One region of the Streptomyces sp. NPDC093085 genome, then DNA from elsewhere that is predicted to be linked to it. Evidence: riboswitches for the same ligand, from Rfam matches in the RefSeq annotation. Region 1 holds a riboswitch; each other region holds the start of a gene.
What was found. A riboswitch is a leader RNA that binds a small molecule or an ion and turns the genes downstream of it on or off. The one in region 1 is predicted to bind cobalamin.
Positions count from the first base shown of each region.

Region 2: linked by a shared signal. The riboswitch ahead of metE (5-methyltetrahydropteroyltriglutamate--homocysteine S-methyltransferase) and the one ahead of AB0O07_RS14265 (ABC transporter substrate-binding protein) in region 1 are both predicted to bind cobalamin.
Region 3: linked by a shared signal. The riboswitch ahead of AB0O07_RS08115 (CoA-acylating methylmalonate-semialdehyde dehydrogenase) and the one ahead of AB0O07_RS14265 (ABC transporter substrate-binding protein) in region 1 are both predicted to bind cobalamin.

Region 1 covers NZ_JBFBFB010000004.1:108,777-118,850, forward strand. Annotated here, with positions in the region: gene AB0O07_RS14240 (ABC transporter permease subunit) at 1-172, opposite strand, end outside; gene AB0O07_RS14245 (ABC transporter substrate-binding protein) at 556-2,124, opposite strand; gene AB0O07_RS14250 (GNAT family N-acetyltransferase) at 2,200-2,772, opposite strand; gene AB0O07_RS14255 (ABC transporter ATP-binding protein) at 2,878-3,735, opposite strand; gene AB0O07_RS14260 (iron chelate uptake ABC transporter family permease subunit) at 3,732-4,727, opposite strand; gene AB0O07_RS14265 (ABC transporter substrate-binding protein) at 4,811-5,860, opposite strand; cobalamin riboswitch at 6,073-6,258, opposite strand; gene AB0O07_RS14270 (response regulator transcription factor) at 6,370-7,050, shown strand; gene AB0O07_RS14275 (hypothetical protein) at 7,195-8,520, opposite strand; gene AB0O07_RS14280 (hypothetical protein) at 8,513-9,856, opposite strand.
Region 2 covers NZ_JBFBFB010000002.1:286,847-296,920, reverse strand. Annotated here, with positions in the region: gene AB0O07_RS07945 (amidase) at 1-828, opposite strand, end outside; gene AB0O07_RS07940 (5-oxoprolinase subunit PxpA) at 950-1,726, opposite strand; gene AB0O07_RS07935 (FCD domain-containing protein) at 1,954-2,769, shown strand; gene AB0O07_RS07930 (short-chain fatty acyl-CoA regulator family protein) at 2,803-4,236, opposite strand; gene aceA (isocitrate lyase) at 4,517-5,824, shown strand; gene aceB (malate synthase A) at 6,070-7,704, shown strand; cobalamin riboswitch at 7,702-7,857, shown strand; gene metE (5-methyltetrahydropteroyltriglutamate--homocysteine S-methyltransferase) at 8,036-10,074, shown strand, end outside.
Region 3 covers NZ_JBFBFB010000002.1:333,213-343,286, forward strand. Annotated here, with positions in the region: gene AB0O07_RS08110 (acyl-CoA dehydrogenase family protein) at 1-972, opposite strand, end outside; gene AB0O07_RS08115 (CoA-acylating methylmalonate-semialdehyde dehydrogenase) at 978-2,501, opposite strand; cobalamin riboswitch at 2,720-2,907, opposite strand; gene AB0O07_RS08120 (ECF transporter S component) at 2,956-3,726, opposite strand; gene AB0O07_RS08125 (ATP-binding cassette domain-containing protein) at 3,777-5,426, opposite strand; gene AB0O07_RS08130 (energy-coupling factor transporter transmembrane component T) at 5,423-6,580, opposite strand; gene AB0O07_RS08135 (transmembrane domain-containing protein) at 6,586-7,536, opposite strand; gene AB0O07_RS08140 (prenyltransferase/squalene oxidase repeat-containing protein) at 7,533-10,074, opposite strand, start outside.

The sequences.
Region 1 (10,074 bases):
GCCCGAGTTGGTCCCGTACCGCCGCCAGGACCTCGGGGGCGGGGTCGCGCTCGGCGGACCGCGCCTTGAGCACGGTGAGCGCGGGGTCGGTACGGGAGAGCCAGGGCAGCACCCCGATAGCGCAGAGCAGCCCGCCGACGAGAGCGGCACGCCACAGAGCGCCCACCGCCACGAGGCGTACGGCGGCGGGGCGCGCGGTACGGGGCGAGGTGGTGCGGCCGGGGGACGCGACCCGGCCGGGGAGCACGGCGCTCTCCGGCGCGGACGGGCCGGGGGGCCGGGTACCGCCCGGTATGACGCGGCCGGGGGCCGGCGCGGATGGGCCGGAGACCCCGGCCCCGCTCGGTGTGGCGCCGCCGGGGGCCTGCGTGGGCGGGCCCGGAGGTCCGGCACGGTCCGGCACGGCCGGATCGGCGGGCGCGGCCCCGCTCGGTATGGCGCCGCCGGGGGTCGGTGCAGGCGGACCCGAAGACCCGGTACGGGCCGGCGCTGCCGGGCCCGGGGGCGTGGGCCCCTGGGGCCGGGCGGGCGGGGGTCGGTTCATGTCGGGGGTGGTCAGGGGCGGGTGCCGGGGGCGACGAGGGTGCGCTCGTACGGGTCGAGCAGGGCGCCCCGTACGGACGTGGCGACGCCGACGATGTTGCGCTGGTGGACCAGGGGGACGACGGCGTCCGTGGCCAGGATCTTCGCCTCGGCGGCGAGCGCCGCGCGCCGCCGCTGGCCCGGGTCCGCCACCGCTTCGGCGGATGCGACCGCGCGGTCCACGTCCTTCGCGCAGAGCTGCGCGATGTTGTACGTACCGTCGCACGTGTAGTCGCTCGCGAGGACGGAGACGGGGTCCCCCGTGTCCAGCATGGTGTTGCGGGCGCCGATGAACGCGTCGAACTTCCCGGCGAGCGCGTCGCCCTCGATACGCGAGGACTCACGGACCGTCAGCTTGACGGTGAACCCCGCCTTCTCCAACTGCTGCTGCACGACCTGGGCGACCTCCGGCAGCTCGGGCCGGTTGTCATACGTGGCGAGGGTGATCGCGGCGCCCTTGACCTCGGCGGGGGTGGCCGCCTCCGCCCGCCCCGCGGGCCGCTGCCGCCCGCCCGCAGCCCAGGTGAGCGCGGGGCCGAAGATGCCCTGGCCCGCATCGGCGTACCCCTCGTAGACGTTCTTGGCGAGGACGGCGGTGTCGAGGGCCTCCCGCGCGGCGGCCCGTACCGCCGGATCGGCGAAGGCGCCGGTGCGGGTGTTGAGGACGAGGCTGGTGGTGCGCGCGGTGGGCACCTCGCGGGCGACGCCCTTGGGGAGGGCCGAGGCCTGCGAGACGGGTATCGCCTCCGCGATGTCCTCCTCGCCGGAGCGCAGGGCGTTGGCACGGGCGGTGCCGTCCGCGATGAACTTCGCGTCGATCCCGGCCGCCTGGGCCCGCCCGCCCCAGTAGTCGTCGAAGCGGTCGAGGGTGGCGGAGGAGGCGCCGTCGACCTTGGTGAGCGTGAAAGGACCGGTGGCGTGGCCGACCGGATCGGGCCCCCGCGCGGCCTTCCCCTGGGCGGAACCATCCGTTCCGTACGCCTGCGATCCGTACGCCTTCGGGGAGAGCACCGCCAGGCTGGGGCCCGCGAGCCGGAGGGGCAGGACCGGGTCGGGGGCGGCCGTGGTGATACGGACCGTGTGGGCACCCTCCGCCTTCACCGTCAGCCCGGTGCCCGAGAGCGCGGCGGGGGCAGGGCGCGCCCGGGTCGCGTGCGTGAGCGCGGCGGCGGCCGACGCCGCGGTGACCGGCTCCCCGTCCTGGAACGTGGCCTCGCGCAGGGTGAAGACCCAGCCCCGGTCGCCCTCCTGGCGCCACGACTCCGCGAGCGCGGGCACGGCGGAGCCGTTGCCGTCCAGCCGGGTCAGCCCCTCGGTGACGCCGAGCCGGCTGAGGAGGGTCGCGTCGGCGCCGTACGGGGAGAAGTTCTCGGACGGCGGGAACGCGAGCGCGACCCGCAGCCGCGAACCGGCGGCGCCGGACCCCGAGCCGTCGGTGCCGCCTCCGCCCCCGCCCCCGGCGAAGCAGCCGGTGAGCAGCGGGGCGAGCAGGGGAACGAGCAGCAGACCGGCGGCCGGGCGGCGGCGGAGGGCAGGGCGCATGGTCCTTCTTCTCGGTGGCGGCAAGACAGTTCGGTGGCGGGCAAGACAGAAAAAGAGGTTACCTGATAATCATTTTCACCAGGTCATGGGGATCTCGAAGTGCACCGTCCCCGCCGGGACCCCGGGGACCCCCTCCGCCGGCTCCCGCTCGTCGCAGACCACCTTCCCGAGCGACCGCCAGAAGGGCTCGGCGCCGGTGACCGCCGGGTCGGTGTGGAGGTAGACGGAACGGTAACCGCCGTCCGCCACCGCGAATTCCAGCAGCTCGCGGACGAGCGCCCGCGCGAGCCCCTGGCGCCGGTGGTCCGGCCGTACGTACACCCGGCGCAGGTGCGCGGTCTCGCCGGAGGGGTAACGCTCCGCGAGCCAGCGGGGGTTGGGCGGGTGCGCGGGCCCCCGGGAGTCGAGCGCGGCGGTGGCGACGACCTCCGCGCCCTCCATACCCTCCGCGCCCTCCGCGCCTTCCGCCACGGCGACCAGCAGCGTGTGGCGTACGGGGGTGAGATAGGCGGCCTCGATGTCGATGATGTCGCCGTGCCAGCGCGGCACGTACCCCGAACCGAAGTCGTGGTACACGGTGTCGAGCATCACGGCTCGGGCGGCGTCGGCGTCCTCGGGGGTCGCCGTTCGGATGCGGTAGGCAGGCACTTGCGCATCATATGCAACAAGGGGTGGGGAAGGGCAGACCGGAGGCGGGGTCCGGTTGGTGGGATGGATCACCTTGCCCCGACGCCCTGTTACGGCATGACGGTGTCAGGACGGAAAGGCACCCTGTCGGGCGCGCGGCACCGTGCCCAGGAAGCGGACATGCGGGCGGCCCTCCGCGTCCTCGTCCCGGGTGACGGCGGCCCGTACCCCGTAGACCTCCGCGATCAGCGCCTCCGTGATCACCTCGCCGGGGGTGCCGCCCGCGACCACCCGGCCCCGGGAGAGGACCACGACCTCGTCGCAGTACATCGCGGCGAGGTTGAGGTCGTGCAGGGCGATGACGGTGGTGACGGGGAGGGCCGCGACCAGGCCGAGCAGCTCCAACTGGTGCTGGATGTCGAGGTGGTTGGTCGGCTCGTCCAGAAGGAGTTCGCGGGGCGCCTGGGCGAGGGCCCGGGCGATCTGGACGCGCTGGCGCTCCCCGCCCGAGAGGGTGTGCCAGGACTGCCCGGCGCGGTCGGTGAGCCCGGTGCGCTCCAGGGCGGTCCCTACGGCCTCCTCGTCCTCGCCGGACGGCGGCGTCCAGGCCCTGCGGTGCGGGATGCGGCCGAGGCGTACGACATCACGGACGGTCAGGTCGACCTGGGTGTCCGTCTGCTGCTCCACCACGGCGACCCGGCGCGCCACCGCCCGGCGCCCCACGGCGGCCAGCGGCTCGCCGTCCAGGGTGACCACACCGGAGGCGGGGGCCAGGACGCCGGAGAGCAGCCGGAGCAGGGTGGACTTGCCGGAGCCGTTCGGGCCGAGCAGCCCCACGGTGGAGCCGGGCCGGGGCGCGAGGGAGACCCCGTCGAGGATCAGCCGCCCCGCCGCCGTACGGGAGACCCGGTCGGCGGCGAGGCCGGGGCCGGGCCCCTCCCCCGTCGTCGCCGCCTCCGACTCCGTCTTCTCCCCGTACGTCATCGGACCCGCCTCCCCCGGTACAGCACCAGCACGAACGCCGGGACCCCGATCAGCGAGGTCACCACCCCCACCGGGACCTCCTGCGGGTCGAGCACCGTACGGGCCAGGGTGTCGACCCAGACCAGGAAGATCGCCCCGGCCAGCGCGGTGACCGGGAGCAGTCTGCTGTGCGCGGGGCCGGCCAGGGCGCGCGCCGCGTGCGGCAGGACCAGGCCGACGAAGCCGATCGCCCCCGCCGAGGAGACCAGCGCCGCCGTCAGCAGCGCGGTGACGCAGAGCAGCACGACGCGCGTACGGGCGACGGAGACGCCGAGGTGCCCCGCCGCCTCCTGCCCGAAGGCGAAGGCGTCCAGCGTCCGTCCGTACCCCAGGCACACCGCCAGCGCCACCAGGAGCACCGCCGCGCAGATCCGCACATCGCCCCACCCCGCGCCGCTGAGCGAGCCGAGCAGCCAGAAGAGCACCCCGCGCGTCGTCTCGGCGTCGGCGGCGGTGAGGACGACGAACGAGGTGAGCGCCGAGAAGAGCTGCATCGCCGCGACCCCGGAGAGCACCACCCGGTCCACCGTCCCGCCCAGCGTCTGGCTGAGCAGCAGCACCATCGCGAACGAGCAGACCGCGCCGGCGAACGCCCCGCCGGAGACGGAGAGCGCCCCTCCGCCGACCCCGAGCACGACCACCAGGACCGCCCCGGTGGACGCCCCCGAGGAGACGCCGAGCACGAAGGGGTCGGCGAGCGGGTTGCGGAGCAGCGACTGCATGACCGCGCCGCAGACCGCGAGCCCGGCGCCGCAGACGGCGGCGAGCAGGGTGCGCGGCAGCCGCAGGTTCCAGACGATGCCGTCGCGGATCGGGGTGAGCGTGGACTCGCCCCACCCCAGATGCGCGGCGACCACCGACCAGACGTCCGGGACCCGGATGTCCGCCGGGCCGATGGTGATCGCGACGGCGACGGAGAGGACGAGCGCCACGATCCCCCCGGCCCATCCCACCCATCCGGTCCGCCCGGACCAGGCGGACCGGCCGGCCCCGGGGCCGGGGGTGGGGCGGGGCGCCCGTATGAGCGGCACCGTGGTCACGCGGCGGGCGCGTAGGCGCGCAGGGCCGCGGCGACCCGCTCCACGCCCTCGACCGTACGGATGCTGGGGTTCATCGCCTGCCCGCTGACCTTGACGAACCGCTTCTCCTTGACCGCGTCCATGTTCTTGGTGACCGGGTTCCTCTCCAGGAACTCGATCTTCTTCTCGGCCGTCTCCGCGGTCTCCTGCCTGCGCGTGAGATCCCCGATGACGAGGAAGGTGGGGTTGCGGTCGGCGACCGTCTCCCAGTTGATCTGGGGCCACTCGTCGTGTGTGTCGTCGAAGACGTTCCGCGCGCCGACCGCGTGGGTGATGATGCCGGGCGCGCCGCAGCAGCCGCCCATGTACGGGGAGTCGGAGTTCGCGAACCAGTAGAGGAACGTCGCGTCCCCCGCCTTCTTCGCGTCGATCCCCGCCACGGCCTTGGCCATCCGCGCCTTGAGCTCGGCGACGAGCCGGTCGCCGCGCTCCCGGACGTCGAAGATTGTGGCCAGGTCGCGGATCTCGCCGTAGATGTCCTCCATGGTCAGCGGCTTGGCGCGGGTCCCGTCGCCGTCGCCGCTGTTGTCCTTGACGCAGTCGGACGGCGAGACGTACGTGGGGACGCCGACCTTCGCGAACTGGGCCCGGGTGGCGACGCCGCCCTTGCCGAGGGTGGAGACGAAGGAGGCGGCGACGAAGTCGGGTTCGGCGTCCAGCACCTTCTCGAAGGAGGGGTTGTTCTCGGCCAGCCGGGGGACCTTGGCGTTCTCCTTCGCCAGGCCGGCGGGGAGCGGGTCGGTCCAGGTGGCGGTGCCCGCCATGCGGTCGCCGAGGCCGAGGGAGAGCAGGATCTCGGTGGTGCCCTGGTTGAGCGAGACGGCCCGGCGCGGGGGCGCGTCGACCCGTACCGTCTCGCCGCAGTTGGTGAGGGTACGGGCGGCGGCCGTGCCCTTGCCCGGCGCTCCGCCCCCGTCCGTGGCGCCGGAGGTTCCCGGCCCGCCGCAGCCGGTGACCAGCAGGGCCCCGGCGGCGAGGAGCAGCGCGGCCCGGCGGGCCCGGGATATACGGGGCCCGGAGAGGCGGGCGCGGAAGGGGCCGGCAAGGAAGGGGCCGGCAAGGGGGGTACGGGCCCGGGAGGTACGGGTCCGGGGGAGGCGGCCGGAGATGCGGGCGCCGAAGGGACGGGTGAGCTGACGTGCGATCGGCACGGGGTCGTTCCTCTGCGTCGAGGGCCCATGCGCGGAGCCCGGTCGTACGGTGCTCCCCCGCCGACGGTCCGCGGACGGGGGCCGCCAGCAGGTCTTCGGACTCGGGGTCACGCGGACGGAGCGCCTTCCCGGACCGAGTGCGGTCCAGTGGCCGATGCCCCGCCCGTCGCCCTCACCGCTGCGCGTCAGTTCCGGATTCCCACCGGATTCCCTGACCCAGGTGCCTGGGTACGACTGGCCCCGGCAAGCTATCACAGGCGGTTTTCCGCCCCGCCCCCCTACTTTTCGGGCACTTTCCCGGCCCGTACGGCCCTCGTCCCGGCAGGATGGCGGACACCCCGCGCCGGGGCGCCGGAGAATGCCGTATGGCCGAAACCACGTCACCGGCGACTGCCGCCACCGCCCCCGTGACGGTCGCGCTGATCGACGACCACCCGGTGGTCCTCGCGGGCATAGAGTCCTGGTACGCGGCCTCCGAACGCCCCATCACCGTGGTCGCCAAGGGGCCCTCCGTCGCGGTGGCGACCACCGGTCCCGGCCGGGAGGCGGATGTGGTGGTCCTCGATCTCCAGCTCGCCAACGGCGTGCCCGCCTACCCCGAACTGCGCCAACTCGTCGCCGGGGAGCGGCAGGTCATCGTCTACACGATGCAGGACAGCCAGGAGACCGCCCTGACCTGCCTGGACCTGGGCGCGTTCACGTATCTCACCAAGGCGGAGGGCGAGCGCCATCTGATGGCGGCGACGCTGGCGGCGGCGGACTGCCGCCCGTACACGCCGCCCGCGCTGGCCGGGGCGTTCGGCAGCGACGCGCGGACGGGGCGGCCCTCGCTGACCCCGCGTGAGGTGGAGGTGCTGCTGGAGTGGTTCCAGTCGGAGTCGAAGGCGATGGTCGGGGAGAGCCTGGGGCTCTCGGTCCGTACGGTCAACACCTATCTGGAGCGGGTGCGCATCAAGTACGCCAACGCCGGGCGCCCCGCGACGACCAAGGCGAACCTGGTCGCGCGGGCCATCCAGGACGGGTGGACCTCGCTGGACGAGCTCTGAGCGGGGCGGTGGCCGGCCGGCGGGTGGACCGGCCGACGACGCACCGGCCGACGGTGGACCGGCCGACGGTGGGCCCACCAACGCCGGCCCGGCCAGCCGCAGGCCGGCGGTGGACCGGCCAGCCGCAGGCCGGCGGTGGACCGGCTAGCCGCAGGCCGAGGCGTCGGGGGCGGCTGAGACAGGGCTTCGGGTACGGGTACGAGGCTTCCCTGACCCGGCCCCCGGCCCCCCGGCCCCTCCCCCGGCACCTCCCGCGGTCCCTCCCGCGGCCCCGGCGCCGACGGTGCAGGACGCCTCGACCCGGAGCCGCCCCTCGCTCCGTACGGTACGCACCCGCACCGCCGCCCCGGCCCCTTCGCCGCCGTCGCCACCGTTGCCGTCGCCGCCCTCCGTCGCCCCCGGGATCTCCGTCCCCGGCGCGTCCGTCACCACGCTCACCCGGATCAGGCCGCCGCCCCGGATCACCGTGGCGCGGGCGCTGCGTTCGGCGGTGGCGAGGGCGGCGAGCACCGGCTCGGTGAGGGCGCGGCGCAGCCGCCGGTCGACCGGGGCCGAGGCGCCGCGCACGGCGAGCTGGACATCGACGCCGTGGCGCTCGGCGACATCGATACCGGCCCGCAATTCGTGGAGCAGCGGGTCGTGCGCGTGGTCGCGCTCCGCGAAGAGCCGCCGGAGCCGGGCCGCCTCGATGGCGGAGCGGCGCCGTACCGCCTCGTCCCCCGGTTCCAGCGTGCCGTCGGCGAGGCCGGTGAGCAGGGGCAGCACGGAGGAGTCGAGTTCGGCGTAGCGGGCCCGCTGGTCGGCGTGGATCTGGGCGGCCACGGCGGCCTCCGTACGGACCCGCTCCCGCTCGCGCCCCGTCGCGCTCGCCGCGGCGGCGCAGTCGCCCAGCGAGCGGGCGAGGATCGCGGCGGCGACCTGGAAGGTGCAGATGGCGAGGGCGCTGACGGCCATCCCGGCGGCGGCCTGCCGGCCCGGGTCGCCCGCGAGGAGCAACTGCCCGAGGGTGAGGAGGAGATGGCCGCCGATGAAGAGGAGCGTGGGCCCGAACCCGGCGTCGAAGAGCAGCAGCACCCCGAACCAGCCGATCTCCAGGAAGGTCCAGTGCGGGGTGCCGACGAAGTCCCCCACGGGCAGGTCGCCGGTGGAGACGGCGGAGGCGACGAGGGCGCAGGCCAGCCCGAGCGCCACCCACCAGCGGGGCCGCCCGCGCCGGTCGGCGCCGAGCAGCGCGTCCGCCATGATCAGGAGGGTGAGCAGGGTGAAAGCGGCGAGCTGGACCCAGGGCCGCTGGTAGCCGCGCAGGCTGGCGAGGAGGGCGGGCAGGGCGAGCCCGAGGTGGACGGCGGTGAGGATGAAGAGCCCGGCAGCGCGGAGCCCGGAACGGAGCGCACGGGCGATCCGCTCGGCCCCCGGGTCGGGCCGGGGGCCGGGGGCGTTGCCGCCGGGGGGCCGCGCGCGGTCAGCCACGGGGCCACTCCAGCCGTACGGTCGTCCCGGCGCCGGGCCGGGAGTCGACGGTGGCCGCGCCGCCCGCCGCCGCCATCCGCTCGACGACGGAACGGGCCAGCCCCCGGCGGTGCGCGGAGACCCGGGCCGGGTCGAAGCCGTGCCCCTCGTCGCGGACGACGACGGTGACGGTGAGATACACCCCGGCGTCCAGGGCCCGCGCGTAACCCGTACGCGGTGCGGGCCGGTCGGGCCGGCCGGATCCGCCGGGTCCGCCGGGCCGGTCGGGTCCGCCGGGCCGGTCGGATCCGCCGGGCCGGTCGGATCCGCCGGGTCCGCCGGGCCGGTCGGATCCGCCGGGTCCCCCAGGTCTGCCCCGGGTGGCCGTCACCGTGGCCGTACGGACCCCCGCGTGCCGCGCGACATTGCGCAGCGCCTCGCCGAGGGCACCGCGCAGGGCGACGGCGACGGGGCCCGGTACCTGGCCGAGGGAGCCGGGCGTACGGTCGAACGCGGTACGGACGGAGAGCGGGTGGCCGTCGAGTTCGGCGAGGAGTTCCCGGGTCAGATCGGCCGGGGCCGCCGGGTCCGGGGCGGCGGGGCCGGCCGGTGCGCCCGGGGCGGCGCCCGGATCCCGGGCGGCCGGCGGGTCGGCGAGGGCGAGGCGCCGCAGGTCCTTCGCGGCCTGGGCGCGGACCACCGCCGGGCTGAGCGAGCGGCCGTGCGCCGAGACCATCAGCAGCGTGGCGCACGCGGTGTCGTGGAGCGTGGCGAGGTGTTCCCGCTCGGCGGCCCGCTGCGCCTGGGCGATCTCGTGCCGCCGCCGGGCCCCCTCCGCCCGGGCCGCCGCCGCGTCGGCGGCTCTGCTGCCCCGCAGAATGAGCCGGTACATGGCCTGGCAGAGGAGGGTCTGCACAAAGAGCCAGCCGACATTGGGCAGTGCGTACGTCCAGCCGTCGGGCCGGTCGAGGGCCACCCCCGCCAGGTCCACGGCGGCGAGCAGCGTGGCCACCGGCAGCGCGATCCTGGCCGGGTGGGTGAGCTGGTAGGCCACCGCGACGATGCTGATGACGACCAGCACCCACGTACTGCCGTACCGGGTCTGGGAGTCGGGGACGGTCAGGTGCTGCGTGAGACAGACCCCGGCGAACACGGCGAGGTCCGCGCCGAGGAGCCCGCGCGGATGGCGGCCGGCCAGCGCGAGCCGGCAGTACAGGACGCTCCAGGCGATGACGGCGGCGGAGACGGCCGAGGCGGCGGCCATCTCGGGCACGGGCATGGCGGGGACGGCGAGCGCGGCGCCGGAGCAGACGACGACGGCCCGGATCGGGTGGGCGTAACGGAACACGAACGCCACGAACTCACGCTCGGCGGGCCCGGGGGCGGGTGCGGGTGCGGGCCCGGGTGTGGGTGCGCTCACGGGAACCCGGGCCTGGTCCGGCCCCTGACCGCCCGGACTGTCAGGACCGTCAGGGCCGCCCGGACCGCCCGGACCGCCCGGACCGTCCGGGCGGCCCTGACTCTGTTGAGGGAGGCCCCTTAAGGGACCCGTGTCGTTCTCATCCGGCTCATGCA
Region 2 (10,074 bases), on a different contig from region 1:
GTTCCGGGCGGAGCGGTCCCCGGCGGCCCGGTTCGCCGCGATCGCCGCCGTGGCGGTGTACGGGTCGGCCGGGTCGTATCCGGCGAGCACATCGAGCAGGAGCGCGGCGTCGGTGACGGTCCTGGTCATCGGGCCCGGCGTGTCCTGCGTCTCCACCAGCGGGGACATCCCGGCCCGGCTGATGAGGCCCGGGGTCACCCGTACGCCGACGAGGTTGCAGAAGGACGCGGGGAGCCGGATCGAGCCGCCGGTGTCCTCGCCGATGCCCACGGTCGCCAGATTGGCGGCGACCGCCGTGGCCGTACCGCTGCTGGAGCCGCCCGCGTCGCGGTCGAGGGCATAGGGGTTGCGGGTCAGGCCGCTGACCGAGGAGGTCGAGTGCCAGGAGGTGGCGAAGTCCGGCATGGTCGTCTTGGCCAGGATGACCGCGCCCGCCTCCCGCAGCGCGGAGACGATCGTCGCGTCGCGCTCCGGGACATGCTCCCGCGCGGTCTGCGAGCCGTACGTGGTGGTCAGCCCGGCGGTCTCGATCTGGTCCTTCAGCACGACCGGGATGCCGTGCAGCGGACCGGCGAACTCGCCCGTGGCCCGGAGCCGTTCGTCCAGGGCGTCGGCGTCGGCGAGCGCGGCGGCGTTGACGGCGAGCACCGAGTTCAGCCCGGGACCGCCGCCGCCGACGGTGTCTAGGGCGGCGATCCGGTCGAGATACGCCCGCACCAGGGCGCGGGCGGTGAGCGTACCGGCCCGGTAGGCGGCGTGGACATCGGCGACGGTGGCCTCGTCGAGGGTGAACCGGTCGCTGGTCGGCTGGGTCGTCCGGTCGGTCATGGCGTGCTCCCGTGCTTCGGGTGAAGGGACTTGGAGGAGGGGAGGGAATGCGGAGGAGGGGGGAGAGGAGGGGGAGAGGAGGCGGAGGAGGGGCGGAGGGACCGCCGCGCCCGGGGCGGGTTCAGCCGAGGGCGCTGAGCGGCCGTACGGCGACGTCGTGCGCGGCGAGGGCCTCGCGCACCGCCCGCGCGGTCGCGGCGGCGTCGGGCGCGTCGCTGTGCAGACAGAGGGTGCGGGCGTGGACCGGGACGGCGGAACCGTCCGTCGCCTCGACGGTGTGCCCGGTCGCCATCCGTACGGCGCGCCGCGCCACCAGCTCCGGTGGCCGGGGCTCCTTGGTCCGCTCCAGGACGAGACCGCCGTCGGGCGCGTACGCGAGGTCGGGGAAGCCCTCGGGCTCCACCCGCACCCCGTACGCGGCGAGGACCGGCTCGGCGAAGCGCGCGTCCAGGAGGAAGAGCCGGAGCGCCGGGCCGACGGCGGCCGTGGCGCGGGCGATCGCCTCGGCCAGGGCCCGGTCGGTGCTGGCCATCACATAGAGCGCGCCGTGCGGCTTGACATGGGTGAGCGTGGTGCCCGCGGCGCGGGCGAACCCGGCGACCGCGCCGATCTGGTAGAGAGCGAGGTCGTACGCCTCCTGGGCGGAGATCTCCATCCGGCGGCGGCCGAAGCCGACCAGGTCGGGCAGGGCCACATGGGCGCCGATGTCCAGCCCGTGCCCGGCCGCCAGGTCGACGGTGGCGCGGAGCGTGGACGGGTCGCCCGCGTGGAACCCGGCGGCGACGTTCACGGTGGTGACCAGCTCCATCAGCTCGGCGTCGGCCGGCATCCGCCAGCGGCCGAAACCCTCGCCGATGTCGCAGTTCAGGTCGGTGGAGACCAGCGGAGACGGGTGCATCGCGTGCTGCCTTTCGTGGCCGCCGTACGGGCGGGCGGCGGGGCGCGGCGCCCGGCGGGCAGGCGGGCGGCGGTAGCCTGGGACGGCGGACGATCAGTCCGACATCCAATGTCTAACATTGGACACTAGTGGCTTTCCGGTGTCACGCAAGTGTGCCGCCGGTAACGAACAGATCTCGGTGACCGGTGGTCTCGCCGGTCTCCCTGATCTCGGTGAAGGAGGGGTCCGTGGGGGAGGCGAACACGTCCGTGTTCACACCCGTGGCGCTGACCAGGCGGGACGCGTCCGGGCAGATCGCGAAACAGCTCCGGGGCGCGATCCTCGCCGGACAGTGGGAGCCGGGGGACCGGCTGCCGACCGAGCTGGAGCTCGCGGCGGCCTTCGACGTCTCCCGGGGCACGGCCCGCGAGGCGCTGAAACTGCTCTACGCGAGCGGTCTGACCACCTCCGTCCGGGGCAGCGCGGGCGGGACCTATGTGGTGGTGCCCGCCGCCGAGGACGTCGCCTCCCGGCTCAGCGAGGCGATCATGCTCTGGTTCCGGGCGGGCGATGTCTCCGTCGGCGAGGTCGACGAGGCGCGGATGGCCCTGGAGCTCCAGTGCGTGGCGCTGGCCGCGGAACGCCGTACCGAGGAGGACCTCGCGGCGATGGCGGCGCCTCTCGCCCGCGCCCAGGAACCGGGGCTGGACATGGCCGCGTGGCTCGCCACCGACCTCGAATTCCACACCGCCATCACCCGCTCGTCCGGCAACCGCATCCTCGAACTCGCCATGACCTCGGTGCACCTGGTCCGCCCGCTCACCAACACGGTCTTCGTCGGGCTCCTCGACCGCGACCTCGTCCAGGCCCAGCACACGGCGCTGTACGAGGCGATCCGCGCCCGGAGCCCCGAGGACGCCCGCGCCCGCCTCCACGACCATGTCGGCTACCTGGACGAGGTACGGGCCCGGGCGCTCGCCGAGCGCGGGGTGAGCGAGGTCCCGATCGCCAGCCTGCTCCCCGAGGAGCGTCCCGAGGGCGCCCCGGGCCCGGGGCGGGTCTGAGCGGCGCCCCCGCGGCGGACCCGCCGGCCGCGCTCATCCCCGGTGGCCCGGCTCCTCCCGCCGCGCCACCGGGTAGGGGACGAAGGTGCTGGTGTGCTCGTCGATGGCGAGCGGCTGGCCCAGGGGGGCCACCGCGCGCTGGGGGCAGTCCAGGCGTTCGCAGATCCGGCACCCCATGCCGATCGGCGTGGCGGCGGAGGCGTTGGCCAGGTCCAGGCCGTCGGAGTAGACCAGCCGGGCGGCGTGCCGGATCTCGCACCCCAGACCGATGGCGAAGGTCTTCCCCGGATCGCCCCAGCCGCCCCGGTGCCGGGTGACCGCGCGGGCCGTCCACAGATAGCGCTGGCCGTCCGGCATCGCGGCGATCTGCACATGGATCCGGCCGGGCGCCGCGAACGCCTCGTACACGTTCCACAGCGGACAGGTGCCGCCCGCGCGGGAGAAGTGGAAGCCGGTCGCGGACTGCCGCTTCGACATGTTCCCGGCCCGGTCGACCCGGACGAAGGAGAACGGCACCCCGCGCAGCCGGGGCCGCTGGAGGGTGGAGAGGCGGTGGCAGACCGTCTCGTAGCCGAGGCCGAAGCGGTCGGTGAGGCGCTCGATGTCGTACCGCGCCTCCTCCGCCGCCGTGTGGAAGGCGCGGTACGGCAGGATCAGCGCCGCCGCGACATAGTTGGCCACCCCGATCCGGGCCAGCGGCCAGGCGGGGGAGTCCTCCGCGTAGTCCTCCGAGGCGAGCGCCGAGATCTCGGGCCCGAATTCGAGCAGGGCGAGCTGGGTGGCCATCCGGAACGCCTGCTGGCCGGGGCGGAGCCGGGCCGAGATCCGCAGCACGCGCCCGGCGGCGTCGAAGTGGTGGAGCCGGTCGCCCAGTCCGCCGCACTCCCGGGCCAGCCGCACCCCGTGCCGTTCGGCGAGCCGGGACCCGAGCACCGGGATCACCTCGCCGGGGCGTATCCCCAGCTCCCGGGCGAGCTCCTCGGCGGCCAGGTCGGCCTCGTGCAGATAGTTCTGGCGGCGGTAGAAGAACTCGCGGATCTCCTCGTGCGGGGAGCGCGGCAGCTCCGCACCGGCCCCGCCACGGTGTTCGGCGACCTCCGCGAGCCGCTCGGTCAGCGCGTGGTTGCGGCGGCCCAGATCGAGCAGGACCGCGGCGACCGTGGGCAACCGGGAGGCCAGTTCGGCGAGTTCGGCGGGCGACACCCGGCCCGCTGTGACCTCGTCGGCCAGCGCCTCCCGCAGATCGGCCAGGGTCCGCGCGCTGTCCCGCGCCGAGAAGAAGCCCGGGTCCACCCCGAACGACTCGGTCAGCCGGAGCAGTACGGGGACGGTCAGCGGCCGGGAGTCGTGTTCCATCTGGTTGAGGTAGCTCGGCGAGATGGCGAGGAGACGGGCCAGCTCGGCCTGGCTCAGCCGGCGCTCCTCGCGCAGCCTGCGCAGTCTCGCCCCGGCGTAGATCCTGCCCACCGCATACCTCCCGGTCGTCGCCCGCCCCCGCCGATCCGGGGAAGTGTAGGTGCGGAAGCGCCTCGCGGAGCCTTCGCAGACTTGGCAATTCCGGGGCCGAAGATTGGCAGAACGTGACATACATCCTCTCTTGATGGCACTCAGTGTCACTGTCAGAGTCGTTGTACGGCCTGAAGGGGCGCGATCTCCCGGCCGGATTTACGATCAGACAAGGCACTCAGTGTCAGGTGTTCGCAGGCTTTACGGGACACCTGGGACCCCGAGACCCCCGGAGGCGGCCATGGCACAGGAACGAGCACAGGCGCGAGCGGAGCAGCAGGCGGCCGACGCCGCCGCACTGGCCCACCGCTGGGCCACCGACCCGCGCTGGGCGGGCATCGAACGCACCTACACCGCCGAGGACGTCCTGCGGCTCTCCGGCACCGTCCGGGAGGAGCACACCCTCGCCCGGCGCGGCGCCGAGCGGCTCTGGCGCCAGCTCCACACGCAGGAGTACATCCACGCGCTCGGCGCGCTCACCGGCGGCCAGGCGGTGCAGCAGGTCAGGGCCGGACTCCAGGCCATCTACCTCTCCGGCTGGCAGGTCGCCGCCGACGCCAACCAGGCCGGCCACACCTACCCCGACCAGAGCCTCTACCCGGTCAACTCCGTTCCCCAGGTGGTCCGCCGCATCAACAACGCGCTGCTCCGCGCCGACCAGATCGCCACCGCCGAGGGCGGCACCGACCCCACCGACTGGCTCGCCCCGATCGTCGCCGACGCCGAGGCCGGGTTCGGCGGCCCGCTCAACGCCTTCGAACTCACCAAGGCGATGATCGCGGCCGGCGCCGCCGGCATCCACTACGAGGACCAGCTCGCCTCCGAGAAGAAGTGCGGCCACCTCGGCGGGAAGGTCCTCGTCCCCACCGCCCAGCACATCCGCACCCTCAACGCGGCCCGGCTCGCCGCCGACATCGCCGATGTCCCCACCCTCATCGTGGCCCGCACCGACGCGCTCGCCGCGAACCTGCTCACCAGCGACGTCGACGAGCGCGACGCCCAATTCACCACCGGCGAGCGCACCGCCGAGGGGTTCCACCGGGTCCGTAACGGCATGGCGCCCGTCATCGCCCGCGCCCTCGCCTACGCGCCCTACTCCGACCTCATCTGGGTCGAGACCGGCACCCCCGACCTCGCCCAGGCCCGCGAGTTCGCCGAGGCGGTCCACGCCCACCACCCCGACCAGATGCTCGCCTACAACTGCTCGCCCTCCTTCAACTGGCGGGCGGCGCTCGACGACGACCAGATCGCCAAGTTCCAGCGGGAGCTGGGCGCGATGGGCTACCGCTTCCAGTTCATCACGCTGGCCGGATTCCACTCCCTCAACCACGCCATGTTCGATCTCGCGCGCGGCTACGCCGAACACGGCATGACCGCCTATGTCGACCTCCAGGAGAAGGAGTTCGCCGCGCAGCGGGACGGCTTCACCGCCGTCAAGCACCAGCGCGAGGTCGGCACCGGCTACTTCGACCAGGTCTCCACCGCCGTCAACCCGGCCTCCTCCACCACCGCCCTGGCCGGCTCCACCGAGGCCGAGCAGTTCCACTGAGCCCCGGCGGTACGGGTACCACGCGTACGCGCCGATCCGGTACGCGCCGATCCCGTACGAGCGCCACCCGCCGACGGGCCCCGGGGGACGCCCCTTCCCCGGGGCCCGCGCCGCAGCACACCGCACACACCACCCTCACCGCTTCCGCTCTCCGCCGAGGAGACCCCGTGACCTCCACGCCCACCACCGCGCCCCGCACCCACCCCACCGCCCCCACGGCCCCCGCCCCGGCCGGCCGGGTCCAGGTGCTCGGCCCGCCCGGCGACCGCCACGACGAGATCCTCACCCCCGAGGCCCTCGCGTTCCTCGGCCGCCTCGACGCCGCGTTCGCCGCGCGCCGCGCCGACCTGCTCACCGAGCGCCGCCGCCGCGCCGACCGGCTCCGTACCGGAACCCCCCTCGGCTTCCCGCTCGCCACCGCCGCCGTCCGCGCCGACACCCGCTGGCGGGTCGCCCCGCCCGCGCCCGGACTGCTGGACCGCCGGGTGGAGATCACCGGACCGCCCGAACGCCGGATGGCGGTCAACGCCCTCAACTCCGGGGCGAACGTCTGGATGGCCGACTTCGAGGACGCCACCGCGCCCACCTGGGAGAACCTGATCTCCGGCCAGCTCACCCTGCTCGACGCCGTGCACGGGCGGCTCGACTTCACCACCCCCGAGGGCCGCCGCTACCGGCTGGGCCCCGACCCCGCCACCCTCGTCGTCCGCCCCCGGGGCTGGCATCTCACCGAGCGCCACCTCACCATCGGAGGACGCCCCCTCGCCGCCTCCCTCGTCGACTTCGGCCTGCACTTCTTCCACTGCGCGCGCCGCCGCACCGAGACCGGCACCGGCCCCTACTTCTACCTGCCCAAGCTGGAGAACCGGTACGAGGCCCGGCTCTGGAACGACGTCTTCGTCCTCGCCCAGGACCTCCTCGGGATCCCGCAGGGCACGGTCCGCGCCACCGTCCTCATCGAGACGATCACCGCGGCGTACGAGATGGAGGAGATCCTCTACGAGCTGCGCGCGCACAGCTCCGGACTGAACGCGGGCCGCTGGGACTATCTCTTCAGCCTGATCAAGAACTTCGGCCACCGCCCCGACTTCGTCCTCCCCGACCGGGCCAAGGTCACCATGACCGCGCCCTTCCTCCGCGCCTACACCGATCTGCTGGTGCGCACCTGCCACCGGCGCGGCGCCCATGCCATCGGCGGCATGGCGGCCCAGATCCCCGGCCGGGACCCCGGCGCCCGCGAGGCCGCGCTCGCCACCGTACGGCTCGACAAGGAGCGCGAGGCCGAGGACGGTTTCGACGGCTCCTGGGTCGCCCACCCCGGCCTCGTCCCGGTCTGCCGTACGGCCTTCGACGCGGTCCTCGACGGCCGCCCCCACCAGCTCGACCGCGCCCGCGACGACGTTACGGTCACCGCCCGTGACCTGGTCGCCGTCGCACGGACCACCGGCCCGCCCACCCCGGAGGGCGTCCGCTCCAACATCGCCGTCGCGCTGCGCTACTACGACGCCTGGCTCCGGGGCCACGGCGCCGTCGCGCTCAACGGGCTGATGGAGGACGCGGCCACCGCCGAGATCGCCCGGGTCCAGATCTGGCAGTGGCTGCGGCACGGCGCGGTCGGCCGCGCCACCGTCACCGCTCTCCTCGACTCCGAGTGCGCGGCGCTCGCCGCGGAACACCCCGGAGCCAGAACCGCCGAGGTCAGGGCCGTCTTCGAGCGGACCGCACTCGCCCGGGAACTGCCCGCCTTCTTCACCAACGACGCCTACGAACGCCATCTCGTCCAGATCCCCGCGAGCCGTCTCCGGGACGGGACTTCGGATCTCTCGGCTAGGCTGGAGGGCGCAACAGGTTCGCCCTGCCCGCCAGGCAGGACGTCGTAAGAGGGAACCCGGTGAGAATCCGGGACTGCCCCGCAGCGGTATGTGGGAACGACCGCCGTCATACGCACTGGACCCGCCCGGGTCCGGGAAGCGACGGCCAGTAGGTGTCCCGTGGCCTTCGGCCACCGGACGGGCCCACGAGTCCGAAGACCTGCCCGTTGCCCGCACGCGGACCGTCGCGTGCGGACACCCCGGTGACCTCGTGGGCGGGTCGGCGTACATACCGAGCGGCAGACACGGCGGCGGAGCCCCGTGGCCCGCCCGGTCGGTCGTCCCTTCGCGTCCACCCCGTCCCCGGGTTCCACCGGACAGACTCGCGAAGGAGAGTTCCGTGACAGCGAAGCCCGCAGCCGCGGCAGCACGGGCCACCGTGTACGGCTACCCCCGCCAGGGGCGTGACCGTGAACTGAAGAAGGCCGTCGAGGGGTACTGGAAGGGCCGGGTCACCGCCGACGCCCTCCGGGAGACCGCCGCCGGGCTCCGGCGGAGCAACTGGCAGGCCCTCGCCGACGCCGGCATCCACGAGGTGCCCACCGGCGACTTCTCGTACTACGACCATGTCCTGGACACCACCGTCATGGTCGGCGCGATCCCCGAGCGGCACCGCGCCGCCGTCGAGGCTGACGCGACGGACGGTTACTTCGCGATGGCCCGGGGCACCCAGGAGGTCGCCCCGCTGGAGATGACGAAGTGGTTCGACACCAACTACCACTACCTGGTGCCCGAGTTGGGTCCCGACACGGTCTTCACGGCCGACTCCGCCAAGCAGGTCGCCGAGCTGAAGGAAGCCCTCGTCCAGGGGCTCACCGCCCGCCCCGTCCTCGTCGGCCCGCTCACCTATCTGCTGCTGGCCAAGCCCGCCCCCGGGGTGCCCGCGGATTTCGAGCCGCTGACGCTCCTGGACCGGCTGCTGCCGGTCTACGCCGAGGTGCTGGCCGATCTGCGGGCGGCCGGCGCCGAGTGGGTCCAGCTCGACGAGCCCGCCCTGGTCCAGGACCGCACCCCGGCCGAACTGTCGGCGGCCGCTCGGGTCTACCGGGAGCTCGGCTCCGCCACCGACCGGCCGAAGCTCCTGGTCGCCTCGTACTTCGGGCGGCTCGGCGAGGCGCTGACCGTGCTCGCCAAGGCCCCCGTCGAAGGGCTCGCCCTCGACTTCACCGAGGCCGGCGCCGCCACCCCGGACGACCTCGCGGCGGTCGGCGGCCTCCCGGGCAAGCGGCTCGTCGCGGGCGTCGTCAACGGCCGCAACATCTGGATCAACGACTACGAGAAGTCTCTCGCCACCCTCGGGACCCTCCTCGGCCTCGCCGGCCGGGTCGATGTCGCCGCGTCCTGCTCCCTGCTGCACGTGCCGCTGGACGCCACCGCCGAACGCGACATCGACCCGCAGATCCTGCGCTGGCTGGCCTTCGCGCGGCAGAAGACCGCCGAGATCGTCACCCTCGCCAGGGGCCTGGCCCAGGGCACCGGTGCCATCGCCGGTGAACTCGCCGCCAACCGCGCCGACCTCGCCTCCCGCGCGGGCTCGCCGATCACGCGTGACCCCGCCGTACGCGCCCGCGCCGGGGCCGTCACCGCCACGGACGGCCGCCGCTCCCAGCCGTACGCCGAACGGAGCGCCGCCCAGCGCGCCCACCTCGGGCTGCCGCTGCTGCCCACCACGACCATCGGCTCGTTCCCGCAGACCACCGAGTTGCGCACCGCGCGGGCCGATCTGCGCGCCGGGCGGATCGGCACCACCGGGTACGAGGAGCGGATCAAGGACGAGATCCGGGAGGTCGTCTCCTTCCAGGAGAAGGCCGGCCTCGACGTCCTGGTGCACGGCGAGCCCGAGCGCAACGACATGGTGCAGTACTTCGCCGAGCGGCTCACCGGCTATCTGGCCACCCAGCACGGCTGGGTCCAGTCGTACGGCACCCGCTATGTCCGCCCGCCGGTGCTGGCCGGGGACATCTCCCGCCCCGAGCCGATGACGGTGCGGTGGACGACGTACGCCCAGTCGCTGACCGACCGCCCCGTCAAGGGCATGCTGACCGGGCCCGTCACCATGCTCGCCTGGTCCTTCGTCCGCGACGACCAGCCGCTCGGCGAGACCGCCCGCCAGGTCGCCCTCGCCCTGCGGGACGAGGTGACCGACCTGGAGGCGGCCGGCACCTCGGTCATCCAGGTCGACGAGCCCGCCCTGCGCGAGACACTGCCGCTGCGCGCCGCCGACCACGCAGGCTACCTGGCCTGGGCCACCGAGGCGTTCCGGCTCACCACCAGCGGCGTCCGCCCGGACACCCAGATCCACACCCACATGTGCTACGCCGAGTTCGGGGACATCGTCCAGGCCATCGACGACCTCGACGCCGATGTCATCAGCCTGGA
Region 3 (10,074 bases), on a different contig from region 1:
GGTGGCGAATCGTTTGGCCATCGCGCACAGGTGCGGAGCCTGCGGATCGCCCCGGTCCATGGCCTGGGCGGCCTGCTGGACCAGCGCCCGGGCGGCGGCGAGTTCGGTCGCCATGTCCGCGAGACGGAACTGGAGTGCCTGGGCGTCGAGAAGCCGGGCACCGAACGCCTGCCGGTCGGCGAGATGGACGAGGCTGCGGTCGAGGGCGCTGCGCGCGCCGCCGAGGGAGCAGGCGGCGATGCCGAGCCGGCCGCCGTTGAGGCCGCTCATGGCGATACGGAACCCTTCGCCCTCGGAGCCGAGCAAGCGGTCTGCCGGCAGTCGGACGCCGTCAAGGATGACCTGCCGGGTGGGCTGCGCGTTCCAGCCCATCTTCCGCTCGTCGGGACCGAAGGAGAGCCCGGGGTCGTCTCTGTCGACGAGGAAGGCGGAGATGCCGTTCGGGCCGTCACCGCCGGTGCGTGCCATGACGACGTACAGCTGCGAGGCGCCCGCGCCGGAGATGAACTGCTTGACGCCGTTCAGGAGGTAATGGTCGCCGTCGCGATCCGCGCGGGTGCGAAGGGCGGCGGCGTCCGAGCCGGCATCCGGTTCGGTGAGGCAGTAGCTCGCCAGGTCCTCCATCGCGCAGAGGCCGGGCAGCCGGCGCTCGCGCTGTGCCAGGTCGCCGTACTGGTCGATCATCCAGGCGACCATGTTGTGGATGGAGAGGTAGCCGGCAATGGAAGGGCAGCCGGAGGCGAGGGTCTCGAAGACGAGAACGCCGTCGGTTCGGGTGAGCGCGGAACCTCCGTACTCCTCCCGTACGTACACACCACCGAGGCCGAGGCCGGCCGCCCTGCGGAGCACGTCGAGGGGGAAATGCTTGTCCCGGTCCCAGTCCAGGGCATGCGGGGCGAGATGGTCCTGCGCGAAGTCCAGGGTCGTCTCGACAAGGGCCTGCTGATCCTCGGTGAGCATCGTGGCGGTCATCGTGCTCAGCCCATCGTCGGGATGGTGAAGCTCGCGCCCTCCCGGAGGCCCGCGGGCCAGCGTGAGGTGACGGTCTTCGTACGGGTGTAGAAGCGGATGGCGTCCGGGCCGTGCTGGTTGAGGTCGCCGAAGCCGGAGCGCTTCCAGCCGCCGAAGGTGTGGTACGCGACCGGCACCGGAATGGGCACGTTGACGCCGACCATTCCGGTGTTCACCCGGCGGGTGAAGTCACGTGCCGTGTCTCCGTCACGGGTGAAGATCGCGACGCCGTTGCCGTAGGCATGCTCACTGGGCAGGCGCAGTGCCTCCTCGTAGTCCGCCGCGCGGGCGACCGAGAGGACCGGGCCGAAGATCTCCTCCTGGTAGATGCGCATCGCCGGGGTGACGCGGTCGAAGAGCGACGCACCGGCGAAGAAGCCGTTCTCGTGGCCGGGCAGAACGAAGTTCCTTCCGTCCACGACGAGTTCCGCGCCTTCCTCGACGCCGAGGTCGACGTACGCGCGCACCCGTTCGACGGCATCCCGGCCGATCAGGGGGCCGAAGTCGGCCTCTGGGTCGTCGCTGCGGCCGATCCGCAGCGAGCCGATGCGTTCCTTCAGACGAGCCAGCAGGGCATCGGCGGTGGCCTCGCCTACCGGGACGGCGACGGAGATCGCCATACAGCGCTCGCCCGCCGAGCCGTACCCGGCGCCGATCAGGGCGTCCACGGCCTGGTCCAGATCAGCGTCCGGCATCACGATCATGTGGTTCTTGGCGCCGCCGAAGCACTGGGCGCGCTTGCCGTGGGCTGCGGCGGTCGCATAGACGTACGCGGCGATCGGGGTGGAGCCTACGAACCCGAGCGCGCCGACGCGAGGGTCTTCGAGGAGGGTGTCGACGGTCTCCTTGCCGCCGTGTACGACGTTGAGGACGCCCGGCGGCAGGCCGGCCTCCAGGAACAGTTCCGCGAGCCGGAGCGGGACGGACGGATCACGCTCGGAGGGCTTGAGGATGAAGGAGTTGCCGCAGGCAAGGGCGGGAGCCGCCTTCCACAGGGGGATCATCGCGGGGAAGTTGAACGGGGTGATGCCGGCCACCACACCGATCGGGGCGCGCAGAGAGTGGACGTCGATGCCGTTGCCGGCGTTGTCGGTGAACTCACCCTTGAGCAGATGCGGGATGCCCGCGGCGAACTCGACTACCTCCAGGCCGCGCTGGAGGTCGCCGTGCGCGTCGGCGACCGTTTTGCCGTGCTCGGACGAGAGCAGACGGGCCAGCGAGTCCCTCTGCCCCTCGACGAGCTGAAGAAATCGGAGGAAGACGCGGGCCCGGCGCTGCGGATTCCACTGACCCCACTCGCCCTGCGCCTCGGTGGCGTCAGCGATGACGGCCTCTGTCTCCGCGCGACTCGCGAGCGGAACACGGGCCTGCACCTCTCCGGAATTGGGGTCGTGGATGTCGCCGTAGACCCCGGACGTTCCCCGGGTGTGCCTGCCGCCGACGAAATGGGTCAACTCACGCACGGGGGCGCGGTCTTGTACGCGGACCATGGGTGCCTGCTCTCGTCAGGTGATCCGGGATGGCGCGCAGGTCCGTCACACCCGGCGTGGTGGCGTGCGGGTGCTCGGGCGACGCGGGATCGCGTATGGCGAGGGAACCGTCAGACGGTGACGGCCGGATGCGGGACGTGCCGTGGGCCTCGTCGGGCGGGTCCGCCGGAGTCGTGGATGCACACCGGTGCCATGCGTGTCAGCTCCATCCTCGTGGACAACACGGAACATCCCACGGCCGGTATCCTGACTCCCGGATCAGCGCGCGCCGTCCGCCTTCCCGACATCCTGCTCGTCAGTGGCGTTCTGCTCGACGGCGTACTCCCCGGTCACAGTGGCGGGACCGCGCCGGAATCACACCGGCTTCCCTGCACCGCGGGCCTTCACCACGACTATATAGTTGGACATCCTAGTAAATCTAGTCCGCAGGGCCATCTGATGCTGTCGTTGCTGGTCAGCGGGGTTCGGATGCGGCCGACCTGGGCGCGGCGAAGCGCACCGGGGCACGGAATCGGGCCCGGCGGGCAGCGCGGCGGAAGGTGGTCAGAACCGCGGGCCCGGCCAGCAGGATGCATATGAGGTTGGTGACGGCACGGCCGGTGTCCCAGCCCAGCGAGGTGGCGATGTCGAACGCGATGTAGCGCTGCCACTGCTCGGTGAAGGGCAGGCCGGGCAGGTAGGCGATGGAACTGTTCGGGTCGAGGGAGAACGGCCAGAAGGAGAGATTGAGGAGGAAGCCGAACAGGTAGCCGGACAGCGATCCGTAGACGGCCAGCATCAGAACCTCGCGCCGGCCGCTCGCTCGGGGCAGGAACCCGGCGAGCATGCCGACGAAGGCGCAGCCGAACATCTGGTACGGCATCCAGGGGCCGACTCCGCCGGTGATGAGCGCGGAGGTGAACAGCGAGGTGCAGCCGAGGGTGAAGCCGAAGCCGGGTCCGTAGACGCGTCCGGCGAGGACGAGGACGAAGAAGACAGTCTCGATGCCGGCGGTGCCGGCCCCCAGAGGGCGCAGGGCCGCGTTGACGGCGGACAGGACGCCGAGCATCGCCAGCGCCTTGGAGTCGATGCCGCCCTCGGCGATCTCCGACAGGACCACGCACAGGACGAGAACCAGCAGCACGCCGAAGATCAGCGGGGGCGCGTAGTTCGAGCTGAATGTCCCCGGGGCGACGACGAATGGCCAGAAGAACGCGACGACGCCGAGGAAGGCGGCAAGGACCATGACGACGCCGGCGCGAGGGGTGAGCCGGATGGCCGCGGCCACACGCGACGTCACGGGGCCGTCCCCTTATCGCCCGCGGCCGGCATTGCGTCCACGACTTGTCCGACTGTCAGATAGGGCAGCGGGGCGAAGATTTTCGCGGTCTGCGGCGCGAAGACGGGGGAGGAGAGGATGACTTCCGTGGTCGGTCCGTCTGCGACGATGTCCCCCTCCGCCATGACGACCACACGGTCGGCGGCGCGTGCGGCGAACTCGACGTCGTGCGTGGCGATCACGACCGCCCTTCCCTCCGCCGCGAGAAGGTCGACGATGCCGGTCAGAGCGGCCTTCGCCCCGTAGTCAAGGCCACGGGTCGGTTCGTCCAGGAGCAGCACCCCGGGCGCGGCGGAGAGCTGAATGGCCAGGACGAGGGCGAGTTTCTGCCCCTCGGACAGGTCACGGGGATGGGTGGTGTCACCGATACCGGGTGCGAGCCGGTCCAGGATGGAGCGAGCGCTCTCCGTCCCCTGGGATTCCGTGTCGGCCTGGTCGAGCTCCTGTCCGACGCTTTCCAGATAGAGCAAATCAGCAGGGGTCTGCGGAACGAGGCCGACGAGCGTGCGGGCCCGGATGGCAGAAACGGCGTGGGGGTCGACGCGGGCGCCGCCGCGCGGGTCGGTGACCTTCACGGTCCCCGCGCGGCGCGGCCCGGAGCCTTGGAGCGCCCACAAGAGCGAGGACTTGCCCGAGCCGTTGCGGCCCATCAGCGCCGTCACCTCACCGGCCCGCAGGTCCAGATCGACTTCCCGAACGGCCGGAAGGCTCTTGTACGTGACGGTGACACCGCGCGCGGTCAGCAGAGGCGGCCGTTCACCGGCCGGGGACGGGCGGACGGGGGCCGGAGCGCGGTCGGCCAGTCGGGCCCGCAAGGGCGCCGCGGTGCGGCGGGCGTCACGGATCGACAGTGGCAGCGGAGACCAGCCCGCGGCCCGCCCCAGTTCCACGATCGGTGGCGCGATCGTCGCCGTACGCAGAATGTCGGCGGGCGCGCCGATGCGGGCGTGGCCGTCTCCGGGCAGGTGAAGGACGCGGTCGGCGTACTGGACAACGCGTTCGAGGCGGTGCTCCGCCATCAGGACGGTGACACCCAGGTCGTGGACGAGCCGGGTGACGGCGGCGAGGACCTCCTCGGCGGCTGTCGGGTCGAGAGCGGAGGTGGGCTCGTCCAGGACCAGGACGCGGGGGTGGGCGGTGAGGACGGAGCCGATCGCGACGCGCTGCTGCTGGCCGCCGGAGAGTTCGTGCAGGGCGCGGTGGCGCAGGTCGGCCAGTCCGAGCAGATCGAGGGTCTCCTCGACACGTTTACGCATGGTGGCCGGGGAGACCGCCAACTGTTCCATGGCGTAGGCGAGTTCCTCCTCGACGGTGTCGGTGACGAAGCCGTCGATCGGATCCTGTCCGACCATGCCGACGACATCGGCGAGTTCGCGGGGAGGGTGGTGGGCGGTGTCACGGCCGTCGACGGTGACCTGCCCGTACAGTGTGCCGCCGGTGAAGTGGGGAACCAGCCCGTTGACCGCGCCCAGGAGTGTGGACTTGCCGACGCCCGTGTGTCCGACGACGAGACAGAGCTCGCCCTCCTCCACTGTGAAGTCGACATCGCGCAGGGCCGGTTCGGGCGCGTCGTCGTACTCGATGGTGACCTGGTCGAAGGTGATCACGAGGCGTCGCCTCTCTGGAGAGGGCCAGGCGGGGGCGCGAGGAACCCGGCCGTGCCCGCGAGGAGGATCGCGGCGGTCGGCACGAGCGGCAGGGCGGGCCAGGTGAGCGGATAGAAGGTGGGGTTGAGCTGGGCGGGGTCGTAACCGAGGTTACTCAGGAGCAGCGCTGCGGACAGCACCCCGCTGCCGGCCACAGCCCACTCGGGCAGCCGCCAGGCATCGGGACGGTAGGTGGTACGGGTGACGCGCCGGCCTCCCAGCCGCAGGCCCGTCACACACAGCACCGCGCCCAGCACCATGGCGGGCAGGCCGAGGAAGGAAGGCGCGGTCGCGTCCAGCAGTCCGTAGGCACTGGCACACAGGCCGCACATACCCAGCAGCATCAGCGCGCCGGTGACCCGGCGGGAGGTGCGGGTGGCGGTGCCCGCGCGGCCGTAGCCCCGGGAGTCCATGGCCGCGGCCAGCCGCAGCGAACGCTCCAGCGCGTCCTCCAGTACCGGGACCACGATGCCGCGCAGCGCTTTCATACCCCGCGTGCGCCCGGCGCGCAGCTTCTTCGCCCGGGCGACACGTTGCACGCTCTGCACGAGTTGGGGCGCCACGCTGATCGCGACCGTGACCGCCACGCCGAGTTCGTGGAGGGCTCCGGGCAGGACACGCAGCGCGCGCTTGGGATTGGCGAGCGTATTGGCGGCGCCGATGCAGCACAGCATGCACGCCAGGCGCAGACCGTCGGTCGCCGCCGACAGCAGCGCCTCCAGAGAGACCGGGCCGCCGATCTTGATGCCCGCATACCAGTCAGGGGTGGGGATGTGCGGGAGGGAGAAGAGAAAGTGGTCGTGAGGGGTGATGCCGGTGGCGAAGACGGCACGGAAGACGACACGGATCGCCACGACGGTGAGGGCCAGGTAAAGGTAGTACTTGAAGCCGCGCGCCCAGGGCGCCTCCGTGCGACGGGCGGTGACGACATAGCCGAGGACAGCGAGAACGAGAAACAGCAGCAGCGGGTTGTTGGTGCGGCTCACCGCCGTGGCCAGGGCAAGGGCCCACACCCACCAGGCCACCGGGTGCAGAAGACGCGGCAGACGGCGCCCGCCCGAGTCCGGCGACGAACCGGACCCGGCGGTACGCGCCGCCACGGTCGTACGACTCATCGCGGTCACTCGGCACGGCGACGGCGTGCCACGAACACCGCCGCACCGCCGATCACCACCACGAGTGCCGCGCCAGTGACCACCGGCGCGATCGAGCCGGAGTCGTGCCCGGCGTCGGCGGCGGGGGCGGCATCGACGACGCTCGGGCCGGAGCGGGGAGCGGCGACCGCCGGCGGAGTACTCGCGGCGCTGCTCGGCGGGCTCGGGGTCGGTGACGGGCTCGATGTCGGGCTCGTGGTCGGTGACGGCGGATACGGCATGCTCGGCTTGGTCTTCGTCGGCTCCGGCAGGACGGTCTCGGGCGGCTCACCGGCTTGGCGCTCGGGCGCGGGGCCGGTGTCCGTATCCGGCGGCAGCACAGGCGCCTTGTCGGTGGCGGCGGGCTTGCCGGTGTCTCCCTGCGGCCGGGTGTTGTGCGCACGCAGCTGCGCAGGGGTGACCTTCGGGCGTCCCTCCGTGCCCCCGATGTCGGTGCCGCCGAAGATCCACAGGTCGACGCTGCCCGGCTTGGGCTTGTAGAGCATGGCGCCGAGCTGGCTGTAGCTCCAGTCCTCCGCGCCCGGATCGGCGTGCCAGTACGACCAGTAGGCGGAGGCAGGAGGTGTGAGGACACAGTCCTCCTCGGCGGCGGTCGGGTACGGCTTGCCGCTCTGAAAACCGCTGTATCCGATGCGGCAGATGAACGCGGGGCCGTCGTGTCCGGTGCCGGTGGTCCGCCAGCCGCCCTGGTTGAGCAGCTCGTATCCGGTGGTCGGCGTGGTGCCGCAGGAGCGGTAGATCGGGCCGCCCCAGTGACTGAAGTCGACGGCCAGCACCACACCCGCGGACGTGGTGCAGCGGCCCATGGGCTGCGGGTCGGCCACGACCGGCGCGATGGTCGCGGCGAGCACGGCAACCGTCAGGCCCAGCACGCCCGCCGTACGCGCCAACGCCTTCGGCAAGCGCCTGGGAATCATGGCGTTCCCCCCGCATCGGCCCTGCGTCGGGCCACGACCACCGTGCGCCAGCCCGCGAGCACCAGCAGCACGGCGGTCACAGCGAGGACGCCGACCTGGACGCCGGTGGACGCCAGCACGCCGTCACCGCCACCGCCATCGCTGCCTCCGTCGGCGACGTACCCGCCCTGGGAGCCTCCCGAGTCACCGGGTGTGACGATGTCCGGGGCTCCGCCGCTCGGGCTCGGCGTCGGCTGCGGTGAGGTACCCGTGAGGTCCCGCTTCAACTCGGCGAAGGAGACACCCGTCGAGCCGCCGACCGCCTGGGTGGAAGCCCGCAGGTCGGAACCCCGCTGTCCCTCCCTGGCCACGTTGAACCCGCCGTCGGAGTTCTGTTGCGAGGCCAGGAACTTCCGCGCCGCGCCGATCTCGTCGGCATAGGTGGCGCCGTTCAGCGACAGGCCCTGGACGGCGAGGGCGGCCGAGTTGACCGAGTCGCCCGCCGCACCCGGGAAGCCGCCACTCGGCAACTGCTTCCCGGCGAGCCAGGCAAGCGCCTTGTCCACGGCCGTGTCCGCCGTGGCGCCGCCGGCCAGATCCAGGGCCATGGCGGCGATGGCCGTGGAGTCGACATCGGAGTCGTTCGTGGACGGGATCAGGCTTGGCCACGCACCGCTGTCCTGCTGAAGGCTCGCCAGATATGCGAGCGGCTCCTCGGCCTTCTCCCCCGCACGCAACTGCGCGATGACGGCGAGGGACTGGGAGAACACCGAAGGCGCGTAGGTGTAGGCGCCCTTGGCGGCGCATGAGCGGTCGGGTGCGGTGCTCGGCGTCGCGCACACGGACCTGCCGAGCGCGCCGATGAGGTCGTGCCCGGCGAAGTCGCGGGGGTCGCGGCCTACGGCCTCGGCGAGCAGGGCGGTCTTGCCGAGGGAGCCGCCCGCCGCATAGGCGGTTCCGATGCCCGTCCAGTCGTTGACGGTGCGGCCCGCGCCGTCCTTGCCGCCGCGGTCGAGGAAGTCGACGATGCCACGCAGCTTGGCGTTGTCCAGGCCGGTCGCGGCCAGTGCGTAGGCGCCGTCGATCGTCAGGCCGAAGTCAGCGCGGGAGGTGCCGGGTCCGGCGGGGTAGTACTGGCCCAGTTGGAGGTGGGCGGCGCTGGTGAGGTACGCGACGCCCTTCTTCAGGTCGGGACCCTCGCCCGGGGCGGACGTGCCCGGCGTCGTCGCCGGGGGCTCGGAGACCGGCGGCTCGGTCGGCTCCGCCTTCTTCGTGGTCAGGGTGGTCAGGTCGGTGTCCGCGCCCGCGAGGACAGCCGGCGGAGTCGGGTACACGGCAGGGTCGGTGGCACCCTCCTCGAAGCCGAAGCCCCCACCGTCGAGTTGCTGCCGCGACAGCCACCCCACGGCCGCGTCCGCACGGTCGACGGCGCCGAGCGCGCGCAACGCCTGAGCCGCGTACGCGGTGGCGTACACGCTGCCCGTGCCGGCACCGGTGTAACCGGGGAAGGCGCCGTCCTCACGCTGGGACTTCGCCAGGGACATACGAGCCTTCGTCACGACGTCGTCGTATCCGCCCGCCCTGTGCAGCACCAGCGCGACGAGTCCGGTGGTGGCGGGGTCGCCGTCGCAGTACTCACCGGGGCGGATGAGGATGCTGGTGATGCCGCCGTCGTTGCACTGAAGCTGGGTGAGCCGGTCCACGGCGGCGGCCGGTGGTGTCACCCCGGCGCGCAGCATCGCCAGCACGGACAGGGCCTGACCGTCGGCGTACGCGGCGCCCAGAAAATCGCCCTTGGCGGTGCAACCGGGGGTCGGCTCACCGGATTCGGGGCCCGCCGCGCACACGTTCTTGGCCAGGTCGCCGACAAGGTCGTGGCCGCCGAAGGCGTGCGGATCCCGCTCCGTGATCACGGCGAGCAAGGCCAGACGGGCTGCGGCTGTCGCGTCGGGGGCCTGGTCGGTTCCGTTCGGGTAGGCGTAGTCGCCGACGTGAGCGGCAAGGTAGCCGGTGACCTTGTCGAGGGCGGTGCTCGTGCCGTCGGCTGCGGCAAGCGCGTACGCTGCCTCGGTGGTCAAGAGGTGGTTGGGGATGCCGGCGTCGTCGTCGACACGCTCGCCTGCGGTGAGGCGGCCCTTGAGCCAGGTGACGGCGGCGCTCAGGTCGACCTCGCCGGGCGCACCGGTGGGCGAGGTACCCGGGTCCGGGTTGCCGGTGCCTCCGGCGCGGACGTCGTCCGGACTGAACGTGGGCCTGCCCGTACTGCCGCCGACATCCGTGCCGCCGTACACCCATGCGTCGACGTCGCCGTCCTTGAGCTTGCGGTCCATCGCGCCGTACTGGCTGTAACTCCACTCGTCCTGACCGGGCGAGGCGATCCAGTACGACCAGTAGGCCGTGGCGGGCGGGGTCAGTACGCAGGGCTCCTTGTCCGGAGTCGGGTACTGGGTACCGGAAGCCCCCTTGCCGATACGGCAGATGAAGGCCGGACCATCGTGCTGGGTGCCGGTGGTCGTGAAGCCGGCGTCGTGCAGGAGTTCGTAGCCAGTGGTCGGACTG